3 linked regions of the Rheinheimera salexigens genome follow. The protein of the gene in region 2 interacts with the protein of the main gene of each other region in a pairwise test. Links are inferred from orthologs where the notes say so. Each region holds a gene or a part of one and is shown on either strand. Other genes may lie near its edges.

The links.
Region 1: the proteins of dnaA (region 2) and nadE interact in binary tests that used the Escherichia coli proteins (3 or more experiments, as listed by UniProt). The link is inferred for Rheinheimera salexigens from one-to-one orthologs.
Region 3: the proteins of dnaA (region 2) and BI198_RS04345 interact in binary tests that used the Escherichia coli proteins (3 or more experiments, as listed by UniProt). The link is inferred for Rheinheimera salexigens from one-to-one orthologs.

The regions. Positions count from the first base shown.
Region 1 is NZ_MKEK01000001.1:3,220,437-3,230,965, reverse strand. The notes cover bases 4,151-7,027. They hold nadE (ammonia-dependent NAD(+) synthetase), read right to left. Parts: upstream 6,066-7,027; coding sequence 5,235-6,065; downstream 4,151-5,234. Other genes in these bases: BI198_RS14870 (M28 family peptidase), read left to right, coding at 6,437-7,027; glnB (nitrogen regulatory protein P-II), read left to right, coding at 6,175-6,513; BI198_RS14885 (GspH/FimT family pseudopilin), read right to left, coding at 4,609-5,109; BI198_RS14890 (type IV pilin protein), read left to right, coding at 4,155-4,574; BI198_RS14895 (hypothetical protein), read left to right, coding at 4,151-4,153. In the rest of the region: BI198_RS14920 (pilus assembly protein), read left to right, coding at 1-706; BI198_RS14915 (type IV pilin protein), read left to right, coding at 706-1,125; type IV pilus modification protein PilV, read left to right, coding at 1,227-1,715; BI198_RS14905 (PilW family protein), read left to right, coding at 1,715-2,668; BI198_RS14900 (SRPBCC family protein), read left to right, coding at 2,677-3,054; more of BI198_RS14895, read left to right, coding at 3,041-4,150; more of BI198_RS14870, read left to right, coding at 7,028-7,480; BI198_RS14865 (MFS transporter), read left to right, coding at 7,530-8,684; BI198_RS14860 (ZrgA family zinc uptake protein), read left to right, coding at 8,784-9,320; BI198_RS14855 (DUF3299 domain-containing protein), read right to left, coding at 9,326-9,868; BI198_RS14850 (ABC transporter ATP-binding protein), read left to right, coding at 9,969-10,529. UniProt on the Escherichia coli protein: Catalyzes the ATP-dependent amidation of deamido-NAD to form NAD. Uses ammonia as a nitrogen source.
Region 2 is NZ_MKEK01000001.1:217,117-220,103, forward strand. It holds dnaA (chromosomal replication initiator protein DnaA), read right to left. Parts: upstream 2,188-2,987; coding sequence 814-2,187; downstream 1-813. Other genes in the region: dnaN (DNA polymerase III subunit beta), read right to left, coding at 1-800; rpmH (50S ribosomal protein L34), read left to right, coding at 2,636-2,773; rnpA (ribonuclease P protein component), read left to right, coding at 2,795-2,987. UniProt on the Escherichia coli protein: Plays an essential in the initiation and regulation of chromosomal replication. Binds in an ATP-dependent fashion to the origin of replication (oriC) to initiate formation of the DNA replication initiation complex once per cell cycle.
Region 3 is NZ_MKEK01000001.1:927,588-937,625, forward strand. The notes cover bases 827-3,777. They hold BI198_RS04345 (SIS domain-containing protein), read right to left. Parts: upstream 2,615-3,777; coding sequence 2,039-2,614; downstream 827-2,038. Other genes in these bases: BI198_RS04335 (DUF599 domain-containing protein), read left to right, coding at 827-1,403; BI198_RS04340 (BON domain-containing protein), read right to left, coding at 1,461-2,030; BI198_RS04350 (YraN family protein), read right to left, coding at 2,657-3,001; BI198_RS04355 (penicillin-binding protein activator), read right to left, coding at 3,023-3,777. Also shown: EamA family transporter RarD, read left to right, coding at 1-659; more of BI198_RS04335, read left to right, coding at 726-826; more of BI198_RS04355, read right to left, coding at 3,778-4,858; rsmI (16S rRNA (cytidine(1402)-2'-O)-methyltransferase), read left to right, coding at 4,966-5,817; BI198_RS04370 (TonB-dependent receptor domain-containing protein), read right to left, coding at 6,414-9,260; BI198_RS04375 (C40 family peptidase), read left to right, coding at 9,595-10,038. UniProt on the Escherichia coli protein: Required for the timely initiation of chromosomal replication via direct interactions with the DnaA initiator protein.

The sequences.
Region 1 (10,529 bases), 3.0 Mb from region 2 along the record:
TCCGTTGTTTAAAGCAAAAAATGCAGCAAATCAAGAACAGCCAATAACGGGGGGGTTAACCTTAAGCTCAGAGCCTAAAACAGGTCAGTTATGGGTGTTTTTTGGTACTGGTAAAATGCTAACTCCAAGCGATGTAAATAATACTGAAGTACAAAGTTGGTATGGCATTAAAGATGTTACTGGTATTACAGACCGAACTAAGTTGAAAAAACGAGAAATGCAAAATGTAATGTATACCGATGCTAGCGGCAGTCGTCCTGCTAGAACCGTATCAGAAGCAACTGCGAATGATATGGATGGTAAACTTGGCTGGTATATGGATCTTATTGATAGTAAAGAGCGTATCGTAACTCGACCTGTGCAAGCAGGTAATAACTTAGTGGTGAGTACTGCTATCCCCAGTGGTGATGACTGTAAGCCAGCGGGTGATGGTTATGTGATGTCAATTGACCCGTTTAAAGGCGCACGTTTAAAATACCACTTCTTTGATTTATCCAAAGATAGTGAGTTTGATGGTAAAGATGGTATTGATTCAGGTGAAACTAAACTAGCCGCCAGCGGTGTTAAATTTGATGGTACTCCTAGTGAGCCAGTACTGTATGAAGATAAAATGGCGATTGGTTTAGCGACAGCTAATATAGCTGTTGAAGGCTATAACGGTGGCGTAAGACGCGGACGTGTGTCATGGCGGGAGCTAACAAACTAATGATAAATAACAAATCACAATGGGGTATTACCCTTATTGAACTCATGATTGCAGTAGCAATAGTAGGCATATTAGCCGCTATTGCGGTGCCGTCTTATCAAGCGCATATAGTAAAGTCTAATCGTGCGGCAGCTTCAGCTTGCTTAGCTGAATACGCCCAGTTTATGGAGCGAAGTTATACGTCAAATATGCGTTATAATCCTGATGGTTTTGCTTTACCGGATTTACAATGTCGTAATGATATTAACGCCCGATACACTGTTGCAATAAAAGATTTAGCTGCCCGCAGTTATCAATTAACAGCGACGCCGACGACGTTGCAAAAAGACAGTGAGTGCACCACCTTAACCTTGGATCAAGCGGGTCGTAAAGGCGCGAAAGGTGGTTTTGATGCTACCGTTGTTGCTAAATGCTGGTAATTATTGAAGGTTATTTTATTAATTATTTAAGTAATTAATTTGATCTTTTGAAATAATGTTGTAACTTTAAAGTTAATAGCAATTAACTTAGGCATATGGAAATGCGGTTACAACAGGGTTTTAGCCTCCTTGAAGTACTGGTTTCACTTTTAATCATAAAAATAGGTCTGCTTGGCATTCTTGCCGGGCAGACCCTTGCCTTACGTAATGTTATTGATGCCACCCAGCGTACTCAAGCGGTGGCATTAACTAACGAGCTAATTAACAATATTTATAGTAATCAGCAACTCATCCCTTTAATGACTGGCCGGATAACCAAAGCGGCAGAATTAACCACTGCACCTAATTGTTCGGCTGACGTTGCGTGTAGTAAAGCTGAATTGGCCCAGCAACAACGCTTTAATTGGTATCAGCAATGGGCTACAGCAGCAAAGTTACCGTTAACTGAGCCTGAGTTCTGTCTGGCATCTAGTGCGGCTGGGCTTGCTATGTCAGTAAGCTGGCAACAACGTTTGGCTTCTTCACCTCCTGTTGCGGTAGCTTGTGAATTAAGCAAGGGTCGTAGTGGCTTTGTATTGGGTGACGGCTAATGCAAGCTAGAAATGGTTTTACCATTACTGAGTTATTAATTGCCATGTTACTGGGCTTGTTTTTGTTAGCAATGGCATTAACGGCCTTTAGTAGCTTAAGCCGCTCAGCAAAACAAACCCAGCAAATAGCCGAGTTGCAGCAAAACGGCCAATTTATTTTAAGCTTAATGCAAAATGAGCTACAGAATATGGGCTTTTGGGGTGGCAGGGCCGATGTATTATTAGCCGCAACTACAACTAAGCCTGATGCCCCGAGCCCTGACTGCCTTAACGACAGTATTGATAATGGCAGCTTCCCCAGTGTTGATCAGGGCTTTGTTACTTTATATGCCAAACCGGTCAACTCAGGCCGGCAGTTAAGTTGTATCCCCTCTGCGCTTAAAGACAGCGAACTATTGCAACTAAAACGCTTAATAGGACAGAGCCAGCCTGTAGGCACTTTAAAGTCGAACCGGTTTTATTTAGAAACCGATTGGCAGCATAGCCGTTTTGTTAGTGCCGCGAGCAGCGGCTTGCAAGCTGAGATGAATTATTATCCGTATCAGCATCTGGTGTTTTATGTCCAAAAGCAGTACCGAGACGGTGAATCTGTGCCGGTATTAATGCGCAAACGGTTAATACGCAATGCCAGCGGCCATGCCAATATAGCCACCGATTCCATCATTGATGGAGTCGAAAGGTTACATTTTGAATTTGGTATCGATGCCGATAATGACGGTAGCATTGATTATCAGCAAGCTACTGCAGAAATGACAGATTTGCAGTGGCAGCAACAACATAGTCGTATTGTGAGTATTAAGTTTTATGCCTTGCTGCGCGCACTGAAGCAGGATCGGCAATATAGCAATAACGACGTTTATTCCATGGGACCGCATAGTTTTAACGCCGACGGAGATCATTATCGTCGCTTATTAATTAGCAGTACGGTTTTCTTTCATAATAGCCAATTATAGGAGGAGAGATGAGTACTTCACGCGGTATGGTATTAGTGATTGCTTTGGTCATGTTAGTAAGTATGACCCTAATTATGACTGCCAGTTTGTATGTCAGTCAGTTAAGTAAAAAATCAGCCACGGCTGGCCAGCAGCAGTTACAAGTTGCCCAAAAAGCCCTAGCCGAACATCTTGCTGCGCTAAACACTAGCCCAGTTGAAGCGGTAGACGAGTTTGTGGTGTGTCCGGCAGAATATGCGGCATGGTCTGACTCGGTGCTGCGGTGTAAAACCTTATTACTCTCTACCGAAACTTATGGCCCTAGAGGACGTTTTTATAGCGGTTATACCAGTCTGGTGTTGCAACAGTCATTAACAGAAGAGATAACCGCTGATGAATTTAAATGATCTTATTATGCTGTTGGTATTAAGTTTTACTAGTTTAGGATTCTCGAGTTTAAGCTTGGCAGAATGTAATTTAAACTCAACCAGTGCTTTACCTTTACAGGTAGCGACAAGTATTACTGAGCCTACAGAAACACGAGAAATATTACTAAATCATAACCGTTTATTAAGCACTGAAGTTAGCCATGGCCAATTAGAATTGCGTGATGCTGATAGCTTAATATTATTTGATCAGCTAAGTGCTTGGTCAGATACCGATACGGATATTGATGCGGCTATTATCATGGCCGAGCCTGCGTTATTAGATCAAGACGCCAATGGGTTAGCCGATGCGGTATATGTTGTCGATATTAACGGGCGAGTCTGGTTTATTGCATTGTCGGCATCGGGCTTTGCCAGCCCAGTGTTAATTGCAGATTTTAGTGCCATCGATGCCAGATTTACCCAGCCATTACAATTAGTCCAAACCACTTATCAGGTAAATTATAGCGGTGTAGGTGACTTTCAGCGGATGAAAGTCAGTTTAGTCCTGATTGCTAGTCATGATGAGCTAGGGGATACCGTGCTGTTATTTAACCATCAACCGCAACTTAGTCGACTGATTAATTTTAGTGATTTAATGGATAGAACGGATCTTGGAGACGATGATAGTGATGTGGCACTAACAGATGCGGTGTGGCGGGATTTACAGCAGAGTCCAGGTTGGATAATTCAGCTTGATGCCTCAGTAATGCTAAAACCACAAGTGTATGCTGGCGTGGTGTATTTTGTGACAGCAGACACTAACAGCGAACGTACTGACTGTAATATTAGTGCTGAGGAAGAAACCCGTTTATTTGCCGTACATTTACATCATGCCGGTAAAGTCTACGCAAGGCGCAGTTGGCGAATTGACGCCATTGCTAATGCAGCCCTACAGTTAAATGCCCATGATGATAAGTTACAACTTAATTTAGTCAATGACACAGAGCACAGTGAAGTTATCCCTGAGATGTTAGCGATTACTGAGCATTGTGCTGATTGTAGCGAAGCCTTAAAAGCGGCAGATTTTCCGCGCAGTTTACGCCTTGCAACTTATGTTGCTGAATATGGTGCTTGGTAACATGCTAAATCAGCGTGGTTTTAGTTTAATCGAACTCATGATAGCCGTGGTAATAGTGGCCATTTTAGCCAGCATTAGTTACCCCGCTTATCAGCAATATGTATTACGCACCTATCGGGCAGAAGCAATACAACTATTATTAGCCTTAGCCAATGCGCAAGAACAACATTTTGCCGATCACGCTGAATACCAAGCTGATATTAGTAAGCTAAGCGGTATGGCAGAGCTAACAAGCTCTGGCGTAACCAAGTCAGGGCGTTATACGTTAAGCCTTAATTTAACTGATGCTGCAAGCGGTTTTACCGCTTTAGCTTCCGCAACAGGAATACAAACAGCGGATAGTGAATGTTTAAGTTTTCAGCTTAATCACTATGGCCAGCGTAATAGCGATAACGGCGTTGCACTAAGTTGTTGGCAGTGAGTTGGTGGAAATAAATTATTGGCAATAAGTGTAGTTAACTGGGACAAGCGCTATTAATAAGCGCTAATTTACTGCGACCGGCTTGGTTTAAGGTCATTTTATAGTGCCAATGATACTTAGCACTTGGGCAATAATAAAAGCTGCCATTCTCAAAGCCATCTAAGCTACCGTCGCGACGAAAACTGACTTGTTCACGATTATAAACTAATTTATGCGGCAGGCTAATGGCAGGAACCTGACGCAATAAGATTATTGATGAGTCAGGATGTAATAAACTAATTTGTATCGGTACATGTTGCCAATCTGCACTACAGGTTACGCCTGTCTTTGGGCATAATTGCACCGGTAAATTACTGCTAACGGCCATTATTCTAGCATAGGCTAAATGTTGGCTAAATTGGCGCATATACGCTGAGGCTTGCTGGCGCTCAGTTAGCTCCGCCATAGCGGGGATAGCAATAAACACCAAAATACAAAAAATAGCGATTGCGACGAGTAATTCTATTAAAGATAAACCGATATGATGCCAGCGCACTTTATATCACTCTTATTGGCTACAAGGTTGATAAAAAGTATAGTAAAAATTAACTAAATGTAAAACTGCGGCCAAATTTAGCCGAGTTTAGCTAAATTTGGTTTTGAATCTAAGTTAGCCTAAGGCTAACTATAAATGGTCGGGATAGGCTGGCGTTTATGCTGGGTTTTATTATAGGTAGCAATTAATTTTGCACTTACTTCTGGCGCAACCTCTTTGCCTTCTAAAAAGTCATCTATTTGTTGATAAGTTAAGCCTAAAGCGGCTTCATCTGCTTTTAACGGCGCTAAGCTTTCTAAATCGGCAGTGGGCGTTTTATCCACTAAAATCGCATTCGCTCCTAAGGTTTTACCTAATAACCGCACTTGGCGTTTATTTAAGCCAAATAATGGTGCCATATCGCAAGCGCCATCACCCCATTTGGTATAAAAACCGGTAATATTTTCAGCAGAATGATCAGTACCAATAACTAAACCTTTAACTAAAGCCGCGACATGATATTGCACTATCATACGAGCACGCGCTTTGACATTGCCTTTAGCAAAATCAACGTCATGTTCATTACTGGGTGCCAATGTTGTTGTTGCTACTGCGCTATAGGTCGCTTGATGTAGGGCATCTGCACCAGACTGAATATTAATCGTTAAGGCTTGGCTGGGCTGAATAAAGTCGATAGCCAGCTGGGCATCTTGTTCATCTTTTTGGTTGGCATAGGGTAAGCGCACGGCGATAAACTGGTACTTATCAGCATGGCCTTGGTTTAATTCATTTACCGCCAATTGAGCTAACCGACCACAAACGGTTGAGTCGACACCGCCACTAATACCCAAAACTAAATGTTTCATGCCAGAATTTTGTAGCTGTTGTTTAATAAAATCGACCCGGCGGCGAATTTCAAATTCAACATCAATCTGGGGTAGAACCTGCATTTGTTCAATTATTTCGGCGGCATTCATGGCAACAAACCTCTGGTGTTGTTATCTGTTATATTAATATACTACTGATTGCACTAAGGCTATGTATTATACTGGTTAATATCTTTGTGGCTAATCTATGGATGCTTAAATGAAAAAAATTGAAGCGATTATTAAACCATTTAAATTGGATGATGTACGAGAAGCATTAGCCGAAATCAATATTACGGGCATGACCGTCACAGAAGTTAAAGGATTTGGCCGACAAAAAGGCCATACTGAGCTGTATCGTGGTGCTGAGTATATGGTCGATTTTTTACCGAAAGTAAAGTTAGAAATTGTTGTGTCAGACGATCAAGTAGAACGCTGTATAGAATCTATTGTGCAAACAGCGCAGACAGGACGTATAGGCGATGGCAAAATATTTGTATTCGACGTTGAGCGTGTTATTCGGATCCGTACCGGCGAAGAAGACGAAGAAGCTATTTAGCTTTAAGCGAATTAACTGTAAGCAAATAGCTCAGTTATTTAGTTGTCGTTTAGTTGGTCAAGGGCTGATAATTTGTTTTATTAGTATTAGTGCCAACGCAACCAGCGTTAACTCGGTATTGGCCGACATCCAACAACTCAGTTCGGAATCAATGCAGGGCCGACAAACTAATACGCTGGGCAGTGAACAAGCCCAAGCGTATATTGCTGCACGTTATGCCGCTTTAGGCTTAGCGAGCTTTAAGCAAAGTTATTACGCCAATTATACTTATCAACGGGCTTGGTCAGATAAAACGGGCACCAATGTACAGGCCTGGGTTCAAGGCTGTAAGTATCCAGAGCATTATATCGTTGTAACTGCGCATTATGATCATTTAGGCCGTAAAGGATCACAGGTGTATCATGGCGCTGACGATAATGCATCAGGTGTAGCTGCTATGCTGGCGTTGGCCCAGCAGCTAAAAATCAATTGCCCAGCTTATTCTTATATATTTCTCGCTACTGATGGCGAAGAAACGGGCCTATATGGCAGTAAAGCTTTTTTGCAGCAGCCGCCTGTGGCTTTGACACAAATAATTCTGAATTTAAATTTAGATATGATCAGTCGTGCCGATCGGCGGGGTAGGCTATATGTAACCGGAGCCAATAAATATTCTGGGTTGAAAAAGCAACTGACCTTACTAGAGCAGGGAGCGCCAATCCGCTTTTTATCGGCCAGTGGGCCCAATCATTTTAACGGTCAATCTAGAAGTCAAAACTGGTTAACAGCTAGTGATCACGGTACATTTCATCGCCAAGGAATTAATTATATATTTATCGGTGGTCAGGAGCATCCGCATTATCATACCACTGACGATCAATGGCATTATATTGATCCTAGCTTTTTACAACAGTCGCTAAACAGTATTTATGCCACTGTATTTTGGCTAGAGCAACAACATCCTGAACGTTTAATCAGGGCAAAATGAATCGATTTAGTGTTTAACTCATAGAGGTTATTTCAGGTGGAATCCGTTAATGTCGAGTAAAGAGCAAAAGTTCTCTTGGTTTATATTTAGTTTAATGGCCAGTGTCACCTTTATGGCCATTTTGTCTGAATTAGCCCCATCTGGCATATTGCCTCAAATGAGTGAAGGGTTAGGCGTAGATGCTGCTCAAATTGGTTTCTTAGTCGGCATTTATGCCTTAGCCTCAGCTGTGTTTACCATCCCGTTAATTAGTGCAACCTTAGCCTTTAACCGAAAAACGTTATTGCTTTGGCTGTTAATCGGCTTTGCAATTTCTAATATTATTGTTGGCTTGTCTTCTTCTTACTCTGTAATTGTATTTTGCCGGATTATTGGTGGAGTATGCGCCGGTATTTTATGGCCTATGATCGCCGCTTATGGAACTCGATTAGTACCTAAACATCTGCATGGACGAGCCATCACCGTCATTATGGCTGGCGCAACCTTAGGCATAAGTGCTGGTTTACCTATTATGACTGCGATAGGAAATATGTTTAGCTGGCGCGCGGAGTTTATTGGGCTTGGACTACTTATTGCTCTTATTGCCTTACTAAGCTATTTATTTTTACCCTCGCTTGACGGAGAGCGACTATGTAAAACTAATTCACCTTTTACATTGCTAAAAATGCCTGCCGTTCAGATCATTCTGGCGTTAACTTTCCTTGCGGTTATAGCGCATTACGCGGTTTATACCTATATAAGCCTACTGGTTGCTAAGATAGCGTTTTGGGGTGGTATCGAGCTAGCGTTAGCTATTTTTGGTGTTGGTTCTGTTGTCTCTGTGGTGGTATCCGCCCGCTATATTGACCAATATTTGCGGGTTTTAATTATCAGTATGTTGGCAGTGGGCGCCATTGCTATGGCGATGTTTTTATTATTCCATGCTATCACAGGCTTAACCCATTTTGCTTTTTTCTTGTGGGGGCTGGCATTTGGGCCTGTGGTGACAATGTTCCAAGCGGCAATTAGCAAACAAGTTGAGTCAGCAAAAGACGTGGCGACTTCAATTCAGTCTAGTGCCTTTAACTTCTCAATTATGATAGCCAGTTATTTTGGCGGCTTGTTATTAAGCTATGGCTCGGCCATGGCGGTTGTGTATTTAGCGTTAGGTTTATTTATTCCGGCTATATTTATCGCGTTTTGGGCAAAACGTAGCTTGCGTTAAAGTAGAATAAATCAAGTTTGTCAGTTATAGAGCGCTAGAAAATACCTTAGTCGCTGTGTTATGTTAACAGAATTAGTGCGTCCCCTTGGATAATGAGCCATGAACTTTAAAACTATCTGTGTTTCAGCTTTACTTGCCTTTAGTATATTTTCCAGTGCTGCAGACGAGCAATATGCTGCAAGTGACACTAGCGTTTTAGGTGCGCATGAACATGGCAAAGCATTATTAATGCTTGTGGTTGATGGCAATGAAATGCAACTGGCGTTGCAATCTGCGGCGCAGACTATTGTTGGCTTTGAGCAAAAAGCCAGTACAGCTGAGCAAATAGCTGAAATTGCCGCAGCGATTGAGGTGTTTAATCGCGGCGAATGGTTTCAATTTAATGCCGATGCTAATTGCGAGGTAACTGCGGCCGAAACCAATACCGATTTGCTTGATGCCAAGTTTAATCGTGGTCATGCCGATTTCTATGCTAATTATCAATTATTGTGTCAACAACCGGCTCGCTTAAAACAATTAGACTTACAGCTGTTTAGTTTGCTGCCTAGCTTGCAACAATTACAAGTACAATGGGTTATTAATGGCCGGCAAGGTGCTGCGGATGCCAATTTAAATAATTCGACTATCCGCTTTTAGTTTGCTTAATAACTGTATTCTTCAACACTGTCAGCTTTAATACTATAAGCACTTTGCCCCAAATCGTGGCTCATGGTTTCGGTAATTAAAGTGCCGCTAATCCAAAACGGTGAATAAATCATATCGGCTTTTAAATTACGGGCACCACTAACATAAATTATTTGGTTAGGCGGCGGAGGTGGCACGTGAATACAAGCGCCAAAGTAAGGCACCAGAAAAAAATGGGTGATATTTTGTTTATCATCAAACTCTAGCGGGACAATAAAACCAGGGATGCGTACTTTACTATTATTCAGCTCGGTGCGAACTTTTGCTGACTTTAAAATTTCTTGCCATTGCATTGCAGCCGGATCATCGCCGGTATAGTCGCGATCAAAAATAGACTGATTAGTGTCATGCTGCACTTCAGGTAAATTTGCCATTAACTGTTGCTCAGAATCTGGAATTAAATCCGTCCACTCGATTGTTTTCGCTTCGCTAGCTAATAAAGACCCACTAAAAGCTGCGACCAGCATTAGGTAAAACATAATAAATAACATCCGTAGCATTGGAGCTGCTCCTGCAAAGTGGGCATAATAGGCCAGACTAATACTGCACATAAAAACAAAGCAATAATATGGCTATCATAACATGACACACAGAGCGCTCGTGACCGAACAGCTGAAAAATCCGGCAATTAATCTGAAAAATGTCCAGTTTGCTTATAGCAAAAATAGCTGGCAGTTACAGATCCCACAGTTAACCCTAGCTACAGGGCAACACTTATTTGTTTATGGCAGTTCTGGCTCAGGTAAAACAACCTTATTAAATTTATTGTCAGGTATTACGCAAGTGGATAGCGGAGAGCTATGGTTAAACGGCCAAGCTATGCATACATTAAGCGCTAAACAACGTGACTTACTGCGGGCGCAACACATTGGCGTGGTGTTTCAGCAGCTTAATTTAATTTCGTATCTGTCAGTGTTAGATAATTGTTTGTTAAGTAGTTATTTTGCCGGTAAAGACCGCAAGCAAGCAATATTACGTGCCCAAACATTATTAAAACACTTAGATATTGCTGAATCGCTATGGCATAAACCGGCGCGGATATTAAGTGTTGGTCAGCAACAGCGGGTAGCAATAGTACGAGCTTTAGTGCCCAAACCCACCATCTTAATTGCTGACGAACCCACTTCAGCTTTAGATAGTGACAACAGAGATAGCTTTATG
Region 2 (2,987 bases):
GCATCTTTAAGAATGCTGCGATGGGCAGTGACCAACTTAGTACTATTGCGTGGTAATACTCGACGATAGTCTGGAAAGCGGCCATCAATCAATTTGCTGCTGAACACAAAATTACTGTCGGTTAAACGAATATGATTTTGACCAAAACTTAATTGAATTTGCTGCTCATCATTGGCTAATAAGCGCATAATTTCCATTACGCCTTTACGCGGAATAATAATTTGTTTTTGTTCGGCATTAAAACCTGGTAGTTCTAGTAAGCTTAAGGCTAAACGGTGACCATCTGTAGCAACAGCTCGCACTTGACCATTATCAGTTTCAAATAATAAACCATTTAAATAATAACGTACGTCTTGGTTGGCCATCGAGAAAGCGGTGTCATCTAACAGCTTTCGCAGTTGCTGACGGCTTAATTCAATATCAACTTCACCTTGCCAGCTTTCTAAATTTGGATATTCTGCTGCACTTAGTGTCGATAAGGTAAACTTAGTTTTACCACAACTTAAAATACAATTATCAGCTTGGACTAAAACATTAATATCCGCGCTATCGGGTAAGCTGCGGCATATGTCTAATAATTTTTTTGCCGGAACCGTTATACGGCCTTCAGCTTGAATAGATAAGGCATCAGTGGTTGCCACTAACTCCACTTCTAAATCAGTACCGGTTAATGACAAGCGGCCATCAGCTACTTCTACTAATACATTTGATAAAATTGGTAATGTATGACGACGCTCTATCGCGCCGGACACCATCTGCAATGGCTTTAATAACGCATCTCTGTTAATAACAAATTGCATGAGCAGATCCCTGTTACGATGACAATGTACGAATTAGGTTTTGAAAATCTTCTTTTATTTCATGCGTTTCTTCTTTTAGTGATTCAATTCTACGGCACGCATGCAACACAGTAGTATGATCCCGACCACCAAAAGCATCACCAATTTCCGGTAAACTATGGTTTGTTAACTCTTTAGATAATGCCATCGCCATTTGCCGCGGCCTTGCCACTGAACGTGAGCGACGTTTAGACAATAAATCGGCTATACGTATCTTATAATATTCAGCGACTGTTTTTTGAATATTTTCAATCGTGACTAATTTATCTTGTAAGGCTAATAAATCTCGTAACGCTTCGCGCACAAAGTCGATAGTAATCGGTCGGCCAGTAAAGTTAGCATTGGCGATAACACGATTAAGCGCACCTTCCAGTTCACGCACGTTAGAACGTAAACGCTTGGCAATAAAAAAGGCCACCTCTTCAGGTAAACGGATTTGATTTTCATGCGCCTTGCGCATCAAGATCGCGACACGTGTTTCTAGCTCTGGAGGCTCGATAGCAATGGTTAATCCCCAACCAAAACGAGATTTCAAACGATCTTCAACGCCATCGATTTCTTTAGGATAACGATCGCTGGTTAAAATAATTTGTTGGTTGCCTTCTAACAAGGCATTAAAAGTGTGGAAAAACTCTTCTTGCGAGCGTTCTTTATTAGCAAAAAATTGAATATCATCTATAAGCAGCGCATCAACCGAACGATAATAACGTTTAAACTCTTCTATGGCATTGTTTTGTAATGCTTTAACCATATCCTGAACAAAGCGTTCTGAATGCATATAAATAACTTTTGCATCCGGCTTTTTAGCTAAAATACCATTACCCACCGCATGCAATAAGTGGGTTTTACCCAAACCCGTGCCACCATAAATAAATAACGGGTTATAAGCTGTACCTGGGTTATCGGCGACTTGGCTGGCTGCTGCTCGAGCTAATTGGTTAGATTTACCTTCAACAAAGTTAGTAAAAGTATAAATAGCACGCACATTACTGGTAACAATGGTTTTTGGCGCCGGTTCAACGACTTCTTGCTCTTTTACCACCCGTCTTGGGGCTACACTAAAAGTGGCTGGCGATACTGGCGCAACCCGATTGCTATGTTGCTGACTGGAACCGACATCAAATTTAAGCCGTGGCGCGTCATCACCACAGTAATCTTGAATAAGCTCTTGAATACGGTTTAAATATTTTTCACGTACCCAATCTAATACAAAGCGATTAGGCGCATATAAAGTTAAACCTGCGTCAGAACTATCAGCCTGCAGTGGGCGGATCCACATGCTAAAATGTTGCGCGGTCAATTCTGCTTGCAGCGCTTGCAGGCAATTTTGCCAAACGGACTGATACACCTTCTCTCCTGAAGCCCTCATTTACCATGGTAAATAGGCTGGCGTAGCTAAAATAATCTACCATTATGATACGATCTTATCCACAACTTCAATATTGACTTTTGCAAATTTAGCGTTGCAGCAAGATTAACAGCTTAACTAGCTGATTTAAAACTAAATATATTACTTATATTGTTTCATACTAACCCGCTAAATTCCATGCTGAAAAACAGATAAAAACAAAGTAACCCACAATTTGTTCAACTAAAGTAGCCTAGGCTGTGGAAAACTTATTAAAAACCCTAATTAAATAAGGATCAAACATGATCGAGTATAATAAAACCGCGGATCTGATTGACTTTGCTCTCCAGACTACTTAAAATTCGCGCTCATTTTTGTTAGCTGCGTTTTGGTACTTTTTGCTAAAACACAGGAACCTTTAGTAAATTTTTGACCAGACGGGTGAACTATGAGTAAAAGAACTTTTCAACCAAGCGTTTTAAAACGCAAACGCAATCACGGTTTCCGTGCACGTATGGCCACTAAAAATGGTCGTGCAGTTTTAGCACGTCGTCGTGCTAAAGGCCGTCAGCGCTTATCTGCCTAATTGGTAGCTAAGTACTGAGTGGTGAATTTAAAATTCGGCCGGGAGTTACGATTACTAACTCCTGGTCAATTCGATAATGTCTTTCAACAACCTTTCCGGGTCTCTTCTCCGTTATTTACTATCCTCGCTAAATCCAATAATTTATCTCATGCTAGATTAGGTCTTACCATTGCCAAAAAACGTGTTAAATTAGCGGTGCAACGTAACCGTATTA
Region 3 (10,038 bases), 710 kb from region 2 along the record:
TAGGCGCTAATTGGGGCTTATTTATTTGGGCGGTTAATAGCAATCATATGCTGGATGCTAGCTTGGGCTATTATATTAATCCGCTATTAAATGTGCTGCTTGGCATGGTGTTTTTAGCAGAAAAGTTACGTAAGCTGCAATGGGCAGCGGTTATTTTGGCTGGAGTAGGCGTAGCTATTCAACTGATTACTTTTGGCTCCTTACCTTGGATTGCACTTTGTTTAGCCGGATCTTTTGCTATTTATGGCTTAATTCGAAAAAAGCTGGCAGTAGATGCAATAAGCGGTCTGTTTATTGAGTCTTTATTATTACTGCCGTTAGCCCTTTTTTACTGGTGGCAATATGCCGATAGCTATGCGGTTAATTTATTTAATAATAGCTGGCAGCTAAATGGTTGGTTAATTGCGGCGGGTATTGTAACAACAGTACCTTTGTTATGTTTTATTGCCGGTGCGCAGCGTTTGCAGCTATCTACTATGGGCTTCTTCCAATATATTGGGCCTAGCTTAATGTTTGTGTTCGGCGTTTGGTTATACCATGAACCTTTTGCTGCAGAACGTTTATTTACCTTTGGTTTAATTTGGATCGCTTTATTACTTTATACTGTAGATGCTTGGCAACAAAGTCGACAACGAAAGCGGTTACGTAATATAGTTTAAACATGTACGTGATTAAATATTATATGCTTAATTTGGCCCATTTTTTTACCATAAAGGAATGCTGTAATGCCTGATTTACTCGATATTATTGCCATAACATGGTTTGTGTCTTTGTGGATTGGTTATACCTGGTTTGCCAAGCGACGGGCTAAAGTGCAGAGTTGCTTGTCGTATGAACTTCGGCGCAAACGTACCGACTGGATGCGTAAAATGTTGTCGCGTGAAAACAACATGCCCGATGTGGGGTTAATTTCTACTCTAGAGCGTAACGTGGCTTTTTTTGCCTCCAGCTGTTTATTGATTATGGCCGGTTTACTTACCGCTATGAGCTCGGCCGATCAAGTTAGCGCTATGCTAACTAAATTAGTACCTTGGTCGACGGCCACCGGCTCAGGCGTGCAATTAAAAATATTATTTATTACTTTTATTTATGTATTTGCCTTCTTTCAATTTACCTGGTCACTACGCCAATATGGTTTTAGCGGCGTTTTAGTTGGCGCAGCGCCAGACGGACGGGCTATGACAGATGAAGAAAAACAGTTATATGCCAACCGCACCGCTAAAGTGCTAGATCAGGCTGGCCACTCATTTAACTATGGTTTAAGAGCCATTTACTTTTCATTAGCGGCCTTAAGCTGGTTTATTCATCCGTTATTATTAATTATCGCGTCAGTCATCGTCGTTGCAGTACTTAAACAACGCGAATTTCATTCTGCTGTTTTAAAAGCGTTACGACTTTGCTAAACATAAAAAAGGCAGCTATTAAGCTGCCTATTTTATGTATACATTTTTGGCTTTTAACTAACGTATTTCAAAGGCTTTAATTACTCGTGATACACCATCTACATGGCGGGCAATATTCACTGCTACGTTAGCTTCTTGTTCGCTAACAATACCCATTAAAAACACTTCAGCGTTTTCGGTTACCACTTTGATATTTAAGCCACTAACTTGCTTATCCGCCAATAGTTGCGTTTTTACTTTAGTCGAGATCCAGCCATCGCGGGTGCGAGTGGTCATAGAAGTATTGCTACTTAAGCGAATTTGGTTTTGCACGCTGCGCACACCAGCAATGGTTTTAACTATAGCTGCAGCTTGTTGCTTAGTTTGCTCGCTATCGGTCTGGCCGGTTAGTAATAAAACACCATTATAGCTAGTTGCATTGATATTGCTGTCATTGGCGGTTGCCGCATTATCCGCTAGCGCGCGCTGCGCTTTAAGCACTACGTTTTTGTCGTCTATTTGCGCGCCTAGGGTGCGTCTATCATTGGCTGATGTCACGGCTGTTGCACCACCGGCGACAACGGCTGCGGCGCAGCCTTGTAATAAGGCCAGTAAAACACAAGCGGTTAGCAGTTTTGTTCTGTTCATAATGTTCCTTATTGTGGAAAAAGTGTCATATCAGTCAGTTCACACAAACTATGAATTAAAAACGTATAACACTCAAAAATTCGTGCTCGGCGGTGTGGCGGTACTTTCAACTCTACATCTTGCTGATTAAGTAAACCTGATAGCTCACCACTGTTATCTACCGTCAGAGCAATAATTTTCATATCGTTAGTTAATGCTGCTTCGACTGCTTTAATTAAGCTAGGTTCAGCGGTGGTGAGTGAGATGACAAAAAGAACATCGTCAGTTTGGCCAAGGGCTTTAATTTGTCGAGCCAAATAATCACTATCGCGCTGAGGATTATAGTTTAAACCGGCATGATGCGGTTGTAGCGCAAAGGCGGGTAAACAAGGACGCTCTGTTTCAAATTGGTCTAGTAATAAGGCACTCATATGGTTGGCTAATGCTGCGGTTGAACCTTCGCCGCAACAAATAATTTTACCGCCATTAATTAAACTATTCACCATAACAAAGGCGGCATTTTCTAACGGTTCGGCTAAGCTTTCGCCACTGGCAATCATCGTTTGGATATTTTCGCTAAACAGCTGGCGAATATGTTCTTGCATGAGTGAATCCTGTTATAACCGGTCTTTTATTATTAGAGTTGGCTAGTTAATCGCATTCCGTATCCATTGATACTGATAAGGCTCATAGCCTTCAATGGCAACAACATCAAAGCGACAAGCTGTATTGCTTAGTTTATGTTGTTGTAAATACCATTTAGCAGTACGTACCAGCTTTTGCTGTTTAGATACCGTTACGGCAGCGGCTGCCCCGCCATAAGCCTTACTAGCGCGATACTTTACTTCGACAAACACTAGGTGTTTATCGTGTTGCATAATCAAATCTATTTCGCCAACTTTACATAAAAAATTTTGCTGAATTAAACGCAAGCCTTGCTGCTCTAGATAAGCAAGTGCAAGCAGTTCAAATTGCTGGCCGCGATTAATCAAAATGTGTAATTCATGTTCTGATCAGGGCTCTTGCACCGCAATTAAGCGGTTGTTGTGGTATCTAGCCCAACTTAATTGACGCACAATACTGCCGTTGGCATGTAAACGCAACTGGCCTGTTAATCCCGGAAAGACAATAGAGGTTAACTGTTGTTGTTGGCGCAAGCTACCAATTAAGCGATAAGCATCAAAGCCCATAGCAAACAGACGTTGCAGACTTTCATCTTGGCTTTGAAATAATTGCTGATATTCATCTCGCAAGGCCGGGTTAGTTTTTAGCGGTAGCATCCAAGGCATTTCGGTAAAAGTTAAGCCATTTAAATCCCGTTGCTCGGTGCGGTCTAAGCTGGTGCTATGGCTGCGCGAACTGGCATAAATGGGTAACTTCGGCGCTGTTTCATTTACCGAGACATCGACAAAAGGTTTAAATAATTGGGTTTGTACCGGATCGGCAATTAAATAAATGGCGTCTATATCTAAGCGGCTATGGGTATCACTATGCATTTTATCAGACACTAAATTATCTATTTGTTTAACCCTAGCATTACTTTGTCCGGTTTCAAGCAGTTGATTAATCAAGGCTTCTAAATCGGATTTGTCATTAAATTGATACAGTTGCGGTGCCGGATGGCCTAGTTGTTGCCATGATTGCGCAAACTGCTGCTGCATACGTAAACTAATATTGTTTGCTGCGCTAATGACTACCGGTTGTTGGTAATCTTTTTGCTGAAATAATAGCGCGGTTTGCTGGGCTTCATCTTCCATGCTTAGGGCAAAGAAAAACTGGTTAGGGCGGCTAGGTATCGCCAAATCTTGGCTATTTAAAAATAGCGTTGGCCAAGTCCATTGTTCCAGCTGACTGATGGCATCAACTTGGTTTTTTAATAATGGCCCTATCACAAAATCTGTTTGTTCAGAGGTCAATTGCAGCAGCAATTGTTCCGGACTTTGTTCACTATCAATAAAGACAATTTGGCTGGTATTGGTTTGACTGGCTGCGGCTAAAATACCGTATTGAATCGCTAAAGCATGTTGGCGAAACTGGCCTTTAAGTGGCAGTAACACGGCAATTTTACGTGGTTGAAACGGCTGTAATAATAGTAATTGTTGTACCGCTTCAGGCATAGCCTCCGTTTTAGCCATCCAAGGATTACGCCGTTGCCAATCGGCATAAGCGGCTTGCAGTTGCGCCGGCTGACCGATATGGCGGCGACTTAAATCGGCTAAGGCTAGCCAACTGCTACTGGCTCGGTTTGGCTTAGTTTGTAACGTCAACAATTGACTATCGGTTAAAGCCGTAAGGTTTTGCCATAACAGCGCCATATATTGGGGAAAATCAGCTTGGCTATTGGCATAGTCAGCTAACAATAATAAATTACGGCTGGCGGCTAAATGGCGTTGTTCTTGGCTAAAGTATTGACTGCTAAACCACAGGAAAGCAGCTCTATCATCAACATCCACTTGTTCTAACTCGGTATTTTTAAGCAGAAGTTGTAAGTTTTGTTGTTGTTCTGTCGCGATATAAGCTTGCAATAAGATCAGCTTATTTTGGGCTTGAATTTTGGGGTACGGGCTAAGCTTTAAATTTTCGCTAATGGCCAGAGCTAATAAATAATCTTGCTCTGCGATGGCTAATCGGGCCGCCTTTAATAAATGGTAGTGTTGTGGTTCACCCTGATATTTAGCGGCTAGTTTATACTGCACCCGAGCTAATGGCGTGTCGCTTTGGCCATCTTGGCGGTCATTAGTTTCTACCGATGGTTGACCGGGATCGGAGCTAATAACATTTGGCGTACAACCAAAAATCAAGCTGCTCAGGCCAATAAAAAATAAGGTCTTTAATTTGCTGGAAATCAAAATGCGCAGTACCATAGTTAGACAACAGCCAGATAATAGTAAAATAATAGTCTTATCTTACTGGCACTGTCGGATAAGCTCAAATAAATAGCGATTATTAATCTAAAATGATAACAGAAACCGGTTCTTTATATGTGGTTGCCACGCCAATTGGTAACTTAGACGATATTAGTCAACGCGCTATTAGCACTTTGCAACAAGTGCAATGGATAGCAGCTGAAGATACTAGGCACACCGGACGTTTATTGCAGCACTTATCGATAACGGCTCGCACCATTGCCTTACATGATCATAACGAAAAGCACCGAGCCGCCAGTATTATTGATAAATGCTTAGCCGGTGAGTCAGTGGCCTTAGTATCGGATGCAGGCACGCCATTAATTAGCGACCCCGGTTATAGCTTAGTGCGGCAATGTCGGGCTGCTGGGGTACGCGTGATCCCAATACCTGGGCCTTGTGCTTTAATAACCGCACTGTGTGCCGCTGGGTTGCCAACCGATAAGTTTCATTTTATTGGCTTTTTATTGCCGAAAAGCTTACAGCGACAAGCCCAGCTGGCAGCAGTGCCAAATGGTGTGGGTACCATTATTTGTTATGACACAGCACGGCGGATTAAAGCCACGCTGCAAGATGTTACCGAGGTGTTTGGCCCAGAGCGAGAGCTAGTGTTAGCCAAAGAGCTAACTAAAACTTTTGAACATATAGAATACGGTACAGCCGCGCAAATTACCGCTTGGTTAGAACACGACCCACAACGTTGTCAGGGCGAAATGGTATTAATGATTGCGCCGACACCCAAGCCAGATGGTGATGTTAGCGAAACAGTACAAAAAACCCTGCAATTATTACTAGCTGAGCTGCCGTTAAAGAAAGCCGCCGCCCTTACAGCACAAATTCATGACGAAAAGAAAAACGCTTTATATAAACTAGCGTTGCAATGGGCTGGTACTGAAGAGTAAATCGGGTATAATCGCGGCGTGAGTTGGCCAAGGCAATCGCTGCTTGCGTAAGCAAGGGGAGGAAAGTCCGGGCTCCACAGGGCAGGGTGCCAGGTAACGCCTGGGGGGCGCGAGCCTACGACTAGTGCAACAGAGAGTATACCGCCGATGGCCTTGGCTTTTTTAGGAAAGCTAGGGATCAGGTAAGGGTGAAAGGGTGCGGTAAGAGCGCACCGCACGTCTGGCAACAGTTCGTGGCACGGTAAACTCCACCCGGAGCAAGATCAAATAGGCTCTCTTTGGCGCGGCCCGCGTTGAGAGCGGGTAGATTGCTTGAGGCTTAGGGCGACCTAAGTCCTAGAGGAATGATTGCTACTCTGGCAACAGAGCACAGAACCCGGCTTAATGGCTAACTCACACCACATTAAACAAAAACCGCCGTTAGCACTAACGGCGGTTTTTTTGTGGCTGTTTATTACCAATTATTTATTACTAATAATAAAATGAATGAGTCATCTATTTTTAATCAGTGTCATTTTTATTTAGATATTTTTAACCATAAAAAAACCGCTATAAATAGCGGTTTTTTATTTTAGGCTTTAGCTTGATAACTAAGACTACATAAATTTGTATTCAAGTAACAAGGTATAAGCACGACCACGTGGATCGGCGATCCGCGTTTCCCAACCCGCACCGGCAGCAAAGTCATTTTGGTGCGCAGTAAATGGTGGGTCTTGATCAAACAGGTTTTTAATACCAAAAGTCACCCCTAAGTTATCAATGCCTTTATAACTGACACTGTAGTTATAGGTGGTGTAGCTATCTACTTTTGGATCCCATAATGGTGGTGTATAGCTACCATTAGCAACACTAACGGGTAACTCGTCGTTATAACCTGAACGATAGACTTGGGTTAAATTATGCGCCCAATCACCTAACACATAGCTAAAATTAAGCGTGTGCTTCCATTTTATTGGCAGGTTAAAGAAGCGAACATATTCACCAACCAAGTTTTCGCTGTATGGTAAAGATTCTATACCTTTAGTTTTAAAAGTACTGATGTAACTACCATTTAAATTAACCCGCCACGCACCTTCGGCTAATTCTCCGGTTAGGTTAGCATCAAGTTCGATACCACGGGTTAACGTACCACCCGAGTTAATATAACGACGGTCAATTGACACGACTTTGCCGCTACTATCGCGTATCCAGTTAGCTTTAAATAAATCGTAGTTTTCAACTAGTACATCGCGAGAGGCTGAACGAATAGTATTGGTCCGTTCAATTTCCCACCAGTCGACACTCATATTAAAGTAATCAGTTGGAACAACGACAAAACCAAAGCTCTTCTGCTCAGATTCTTCTGGTTTTAAATTTTCTTTACCACCAAAAATTTCATCTGGTTGAATGGTCTCACAACCTGGCGTAGTTTCATTAGCAACACCAGATGGACAAGTTTCGGGATCAGCTAAATCTAAACCAGTATAAGGTAATTCAGTTACACCATTAAACAGTTGGTTAAATGAAGGTACTTTAAAACCAGTGCTAAATGCACCACGGAATAGTAAGGCCTCAATTGGTTGGTATTTAAAAGAAACTTTAGGGTTAGTGGTACTACCAAAGCCATCGTACTTATCGTAACGAGCGGCGACAGTCACATCTAAGTTGTCTAAAACGGGTAAATACACTTCAGTGAATACCGCTTTGATATTTCTGCTTACTTTATCTAGCGCATTGGCGTCATCAAAAGGAGCTAGAAATATGGAACGAGTATCTGCGCGCTCATCACCATTAAATTTATACTCTTCGCGGCGTAAATCAGTTCCCACAGCAGCTTGTATCACACCGCCAGGTAACTCTAAGCCCACTTCACCAGAAAAAGTTGCATCAATCTGAGTCATGGTAGATTCACCACCGTAAAGCTTAACGCCAAACGCTGAGGCCGAAGCTAGTGCAGCCATGCCTGCCGCAGTTTGGCTTTCGCCAGGGAGTAAAAATGGATTTAGATTACCGCCGCCTAAAGCTGCTTGTAGCGGTTCGGTAAAGTAATAACCATTACCTAAGGTTGATTCTGACTCACTTGATGCCCGTGAAATACCCACGTTATAATCCCAATCGGCTACAACACCCTCAAAGGCAGCTAATAAGCGATAAGATTTAGTGCTAGTTTCAATTTCACGGCCGCCGCAGTCCATACAACGCCAACGATAGGCAATAGACTCACCATAATTCAATTGGTCTGCGCCAAAGTAGTCGGCTAGGCCATTATAAATACGGTCATAAGCCTCGCCTGTGCTTGGATACCAACTATCAGGGCCAAAGGTTGAACCCGGAGAAATTTGATAGGGCTCAAAAACTTTGCTGACATCGACTTTTGATGCCACAAATTCAACGTAAGCATCGTGATTATCGTTTATGCGAAATGAACCGCGGGTAATTAAATCAATACTTTCTTGTGGTTGTTGAATACGTGCCGCTGCAGGATAGTCGTAACCACAAGCATATTTAGATGAATTTGAACTCCATAATTTATCATCGTAAGGCCCCATAAACTTACCGGCAGACTCACAACCAGCCGCGCCAGGTAAATCTAGAATATTAATTGCGGTAACTGTTGAGCCATCTGCAGGGTCAATTAAACCGGTACCAATTAAGTTAGGCTGGCTGCTACCACGGTTAAATACGGTTGCAAAGGGGGTGCCTCGGCTATCCGGTGATAAACCTCGGTCTGGTTGAAAGGTATTTGAAAAATCGCGCTGATCGCCTCTTAAGGCTTCGTTAGTTTTAATAGAAACGGTACCAAAAATGTTCCAGCCATCTTCGTTAATGTCACCCGCACCTAATAACATGTTAGCGCGATAAATATTACCGCCACCGGCTTCAGTGTGGTCAGCAAAAGCTGAAACAACGCCACCGGTATAATCACGTTTGGTGATAAAGTTAATAACACCACCAATGGCGTCAGTACCGTAAACAGCAGAAGCACCATCACGTAACACTTCAACTCGGTCTAGGGCTGCAAATGGAATTGAGTTTAAATCAACTGCACTGCCTTTTAAGCCGTGAGTAGCAACACGACGACCATTTAATAGCACTAATGTCGCATCAGCACCTTGGCCTCGCAGGTTAGCACCAGACACGCCATTATTGCCGCGTTGTTGACCGCCAACAATTGCACCATTACTCGCTAAGTTGTCAGACGCATTACCGGCGATGTTCATTTGCATCAGTAACTGTTCGGCTGACGTAATACCGGCAGCATCGATATCTGCGCGGCTAAATACGGTTATAGGTAAATCACCTTCAAGTGCTGTGCGCTTGATACTGGAACCGGTGACTCGAATACGTTCTACTTTGCCATTATCTGCTGCGGTGTCTGTTGTCTGCTGTGCATTTTCTTGAGCATAGACTTGACTACTGAGACCGGCAAGGACAAGGGCTTGAATGAGCTTGTTCAACTTCATCACTTTCTCTCCTGAATGCGTTGCGTCGCTTTAAATTATTGCTGCTACTTTATCGCTATTGTTTTTGGATAGCTTTTATATTGTTGTTGTATAGTTATTCGCATCATTGTTGTAAAAGTCTTCGTATAACTGCGGGTCTAATTGCCCATTTTTACTTTTTTATGCACTAAATTTAAATTGTGCACAAACTGAACATAGCAACATTTTATTTCTTTTGAAAATAATTTATGCTTAATTTTGAAATAAATTGGAATATTTGATTCCTTCACGGTATGTTTAGGCTAACTACATTACTGCGCACTTAGTATAAGAGCATGTTTTTTAAGGTAAATAAATGAAAATCCTATTTTTTTCGTTAATAAGTTGTCTAACTTGCTCAGTATTAGCAGCAAACAACGGTATTGACTCAGGTATAACGTTTAGTTCAGATGTGCCGTTATTACAATCTGAGCAGTTAGCACCGCAGTATTGGCAGCAGAAATTGGCCCAAGGTGACCAAGTTATTCTAAGCCCTGCCGATATAGCGGCCCGAAATGCCGCCAGCTTTAAACGACAAGCCGAAATGCAACCGCTGGTAGAAATAAACCAAGCGTTAAGCGCCAAACAATTAACAGCCCGCATAAATCAGGTTAGTAGCATTACATCAGCCCAACGTTATTATGCCGATGGTAGTGCGGTGGATGCTAAAGCGTGGCAACACTACCGACAATTACTGGCGCTAGATAGTGTAAAACCGAATAATCCAGTGCAATTTGCACTGGTAGTAAAACGCACTATG